Regions from separate parts of the Pseudoalteromonas sp. PSi26 genome, predicted to be linked through region 2. Evidence: riboswitches for the same ligand, from Rfam matches in the RefSeq annotation. Region 2 holds a riboswitch; the other holds the start of a gene.

Region 1 (2,406 bases), on a different contig from region 2:
TCCCATTGGCCGCTTTCGTTTTGTGATGCTGCGCGTACTGCGCCCGATTCTAAATTATTTAGTAGTTCTAACCAGCTCATTATAAAAACCTGTATTTAATGCCAAGATAAAATGGTGTCGTTTGCAGTGGTAATGCAATCGGTTTGCGTTAACTCAAGATGCGTTAAAGGCGGGCGCAGCAACGGGCTACTTAAGCGGCCTTGTAGGTGCATTAGCACTTTAACGGGAATAGGGTTTGCTACAGCAAATAGGCTATTAATAGCGCGAGTCCACTGAGCAAATAAATTGGGGTGTTGACCGCTTAGGCTGCGCTTTACAAATTCGTGTGTTTGCAAAGGCCATGCATTGGCCGCAACTGAAACTAAGCCTTTTGCACCTGCTTGGGCAAAGTAGGGCATAAGTGCATCGTCGCCACTGTATAGCGCTAAATTAGGCGCGGCTTGTCGGTATGCTTCAAATTGGGTGATGTTGCCACTGGCTTCTTTTAAAGCCCATAGTTTTGGGTGCGCTTTTAAGTTTTCAATGGTTTCGATAGGAATGCTTACACCGCTGCGCCCTGGTACGTTGTACAACATACACGGATGCGCGCTTTCGTTTAATAAGCTTTCGTACCAATGTGTTTGACCTACAGCCCCTGGTTTTGCATAAAGAGGTGAGCCGAGTAAGTAGCTGTGAATAGGTAATTGGTTACAGTAGCTAACCCATTCTTTTTGTTGGGCCAAATTACTACCACCAACAGCAACCATAAGCGGTACAATGGGTTTTAATTGGCACACATGCTCAACAATCGCTTTTTGCTCTTTAAGCGTAAGGGCTAAGCCTTCACCAGTACTACCGAGCAGTAAAATACCGTTGTGTGCTGCTTCCTGTTCGCTAACAAGTGTTGTGAGCGTGTCGTAGTCAACATTACCTTGTTGATCAAACGGCGTAACAAGCGCTGTCCACAGTGCGTAATCGTCTAAATTGAAATTATTGATCATCTCTTACGAACCTATAAGGTGTTCGAGATATTAAGTAGGCTGTATGATGTGAGCCGCATTAACGTCGTTCGAACAGTATTCGAAGAGCGAATGGGCTTAAAATAATAGGGCGCACGGCCTTATCATTTAAGACCAGAAGCTCTCCACCAAACTAATAAGCTGTTTTAAAACAGCTATTGGTGACAGTCGCTAGGATTCAACCTAGTCGCCCGAAGTAATTGCTTCGCAAAAGCGTTTACCTCTCGGCGGTATTCCCCTCACGTATGCTCACTGGAGTTTGCGCTCCTAACATACGCTACCTGAATAACGCACCTCTTCTAGCCCTTTGTATTTTGTTTAACCGAAAAGGGTTTAACAAAATACAATTTAAATAGGGTAATTGCGGCGATTAAAACATTTTAGCCGTCTAGGTGTCAAGCTGCAGGATACAGATTAGTTCATCGGAAATGTGGGTGGTTACGTATTGGCTGCTTTTCTCGTAAACTAACTCTATAAGCAGTGATGAGGTATTTAATAAGTATGGAAAAATTTAGCGATATTTATAAGCGGGCGGTAGAGCGAAAAGGCTCTGAAAAAATGCTTAAGTTATTACTCGCAAAACCCTTATCTAAAAAAGCGTTAAGCACGTTAAGTGACGACGATTGGCTTGAAGAATTTACCCGAAAAATTTTTCAAAGTGGCTTTTATTGGTCAGTAATAAACAGCAAATGGCCGGGCTTTAGAGAGGTTTTTTGGGAGTTCAGCGTTGATAAATTATTAATGATGCCGCCCGATATGCTAGAGCAAAAAGCAACGGATGAACGCATTATTCGTAATTATAAAAAAGTGAAAACGATTCCTGAAAATGCTTACATGATCCACGAAATAGCACAGGAACATGGCAGCTTTAGTAAGTTTATTGCCCAGTGGCCAACAGATAATATTACTGGATTATGGGCGCATTTAAAAAAACACGGTGCTCGGTTGGGCGGCAATACAGGCCCTTATGCTTTAAGAGCGCTTGGTAAAGATACATTTTTACTTTCGCGCGATGTAGAAAGTTACCTAAGAGCGCATAAAATAATTGATGGCGGGCTGCAAACTAAAAAATCGCTGGCTGCTGCGCAGGCATTTTTTAATGAAATGCAAAAGCAAAGTGGTTTAAGCATGCAAGAGCTAAGTTTAATTGTGGCCTACGGTGTGGGTGACAATCGCGTAGGTATAAGCCAACAAGCAGAGGATTAATGATGAGACTAGTGTCAAGATACACAGACATAGCAGATAACTTCGCGATAAAGGATCAACCCTCAAGCGTTGCTGCTGCGCAATTACTTTTGTGGAACGAAGCGTTAGCACAGCAGTTTAATATAGATGTTGAGCCTGCGCTGCGCGCCAGTACTTTTGCTGGTAACGAGCCACAACCGGTAAATGCTGTAGCGCTTGGCTA
Region 2 (2,406 bases):
TAAAAAGCATAGGTTGTGCTTACTTGCACCATGACAAATTAAGCGAATATTAAAGTCACTTAATACCTGCATTAAGTTCATTTCGTGTTGGCGAAGTTGAATTTCTGAACCAATAAGTGCCACGAGTGTTAAATTATTTTCAACCGATACATGGCAAAATTCAGCAAGCTTATCTAAACACGCTTGGTCGAGCTCTGGGCGCGACGCGTTAGGCGCATTATCAAGCGTTATTGCGACACTAATTTCAGACGTAGTTACCAAATCAACCGATATATTAAACTCGCTTAAAATAGTAAATACACGGGCTAAAAAGCCGCTAGCCAATAACATTTCAGGGCTTTTAAGGGTAAGCAAAATTTGATTTTTACGCTGGGTTACCGCGCGAATTCCTGGCTGCTGCGATTTTTCACGCTCTATCCACGTACCACCGCGTTCAGGCTCGCGGCTTGAACCAACAAACACATTAATATGACTTCGGCTAGCGGGTAAAATAGTAGCTGGATGCAATACCTTTGCACCAAAGGTAGCCATTTCAGCGGCTTCATCAAAGCTTAAACGAGCAATGGGCGATGCCTTTACACATAATCGCGGATCGGTACTAAAAATACCCACAACATCAGTCCAAATATGTACGCTTTTGGCGTTTATTGCCTCAGCAAGTAAAGCGGCACTGTAGTCAGACCCACCACGGCCAAGCGTTGTTGTTTGTCCAAATTCGTCACTGCCAACAAAACCTTGGGTTACAATAACTTGTTCATCTAGTAGTGGAATTAAATATTCTTTTGCAGCTTGTGCTGTTGCGCTTACATTTGGCGTTGCTTTTCCAAACTGACTATCTGTTTTAAGGACTTGGCGTACATCAAAGCGATCGGCATTTAATCCTTTTAAACGCAGCACTTGCGCAAATAAATACGACGATAAACGCTCACCAAAGCTCAACAGTTCATCGTGTTGTTGTGCAGTAGTCAGTTGTTGCTGAGCGAGTGCTTGAAATGCCTTTAATGTTTCGTTAAAGCCTACGGCTAAATCGGCATCAAGTGATAATTCATCTAAAATGGCGTGTTGAATAGCAAGTACACCGTCAATATTTTCTTGGCGTTGTTCGCTAGTAATATCACTTTTACACAGTGCAACCAAATGATTAGTTACGCCGGCACTGGCGCTCACAGCAACAATACGAACACTTTTGTCGGCAACAATAATTTCGCTACAACGACTCATCGCATCAAAGTTAGCCACACTGGTTCCACCAAACTTGGCAACGATGTAATCTGATTTAACGCCCGATACTGTTTGCGGCACTGATTGGGTAGTCATTTAGTCTCCTTTTGCGGTATCCAAACCGCGATAAAACAAGAAGAACTTGGCAAGTGAATGCTTGAAGGTAAATCCACTGCCAGAAGCTCTCCACCTAGATTGGTGACAGTTTTGAGGATTCAGCCCCATAAACCGAAAAACAACATCGACGTAACGTTGGTTTTCTCGGCGAGTACTTCCCTCTTTAATGGTTATGGGCGTTCGTCACCTACCATTAAATACCTAAGTATCGCACCTCTTCTGAATGTTGTATTAACCAATGGCTAATAAAACAAAACCCCACTATAAAGTGGGGTTTGAAAGTTAACGTTTAGCCGTCTAGCTGTCAAGCGTTTTAATTCGGTTAGTTAAGCAAAACTTAAACAAATCCGCCCATGTAATACGCGCCCACATAGCCAACGGTATAACTTACTAACAAATACAGCGATAAGCGTAAGTAACTCATAAAAGTTAGCTCTTTTACTTTACTCATGGCAATAATACCCGCAGCCGATCCAATAATAAGCATTGACCCGCCAACACCGGTTGCATAAGTAAACGACAACCAATCTTGCTGACTCATCACTATATTAGCTTTTAGTAAAGCAGCGGTAAGCGGCACGTTATCTACCCCAGCCGATAAAATACCCATTAAGTAGTTAGCATATTGTGGCGCCATAACGGTGTATAGATCGGTAAACTTACTTAGCATGCCTATCTCTTTTAATGCGCCTACCAATAATAAAACCCCAACGAAAAACAGTAAGGTGTCGTATTCTATGTCGCGTACGTAGTCGATAATATTTTTGTTTATGTCTTTTTTACGCATTAAAAATTGCGCCACTAAAAACATAATTGATAAACCACATAAGAAAGTTAATAAAGGCGGTACACTGTAAATAACACTCAACGCGAGTATGCTGATAACTGTAGATACAAAAATAACTGCAATGGTGATATCGGTTTTTTCTATGCGTTTTTTCCCTGACTTAGAAAAGGTCACTTCCCCTTTCATGCCAACACTTAACATTGCAGCTAACAACATAACACTGATAAATGCAGGTGTAATAAGCAGTAATAAGTTAGCAATGGTTACTTTTCCATCTAAAA

Evidence for each region. A riboswitch is a leader RNA that binds a small molecule or an ion and turns the genes downstream of it on or off. The one in region 2 is predicted to bind lysine.
Region 1: linked by a shared signal. The riboswitch ahead of dapA (4-hydroxy-tetrahydrodipicolinate synthase) and the one ahead of lysC (lysine-sensitive aspartokinase 3) in region 2 are both predicted to bind lysine.

The regions. Positions count from the first base shown of each region.
Region 1 covers NZ_JBHNYT010000011.1:68,586-70,991, forward strand. The annotation lists gene ACFI34_RS12905 (2,3,4,5-tetrahydropyridine-2,6-dicarboxylate N-succinyltransferase) at 1-80, opposite strand, end outside; gene dapA (4-hydroxy-tetrahydrodipicolinate synthase) at 96-980, opposite strand; lysine riboswitch at 1,109-1,305, opposite strand; gene ACFI34_RS12915 (DNA-3-methyladenine glycosylase I) at 1,500-2,204, shown strand; gene ACFI34_RS12920 (protein adenylyltransferase SelO) at 2,207-2,406, shown strand, end outside.
Region 2 covers NZ_JBHNYT010000005.1:167,169-169,574, reverse strand. The annotation lists gene lysC (lysine-sensitive aspartokinase 3) at 1-1,317, opposite strand, end outside; lysine riboswitch at 1,393-1,565, opposite strand; gene nhaD (sodium:proton antiporter NhaD) at 1,676-2,406, opposite strand, start outside.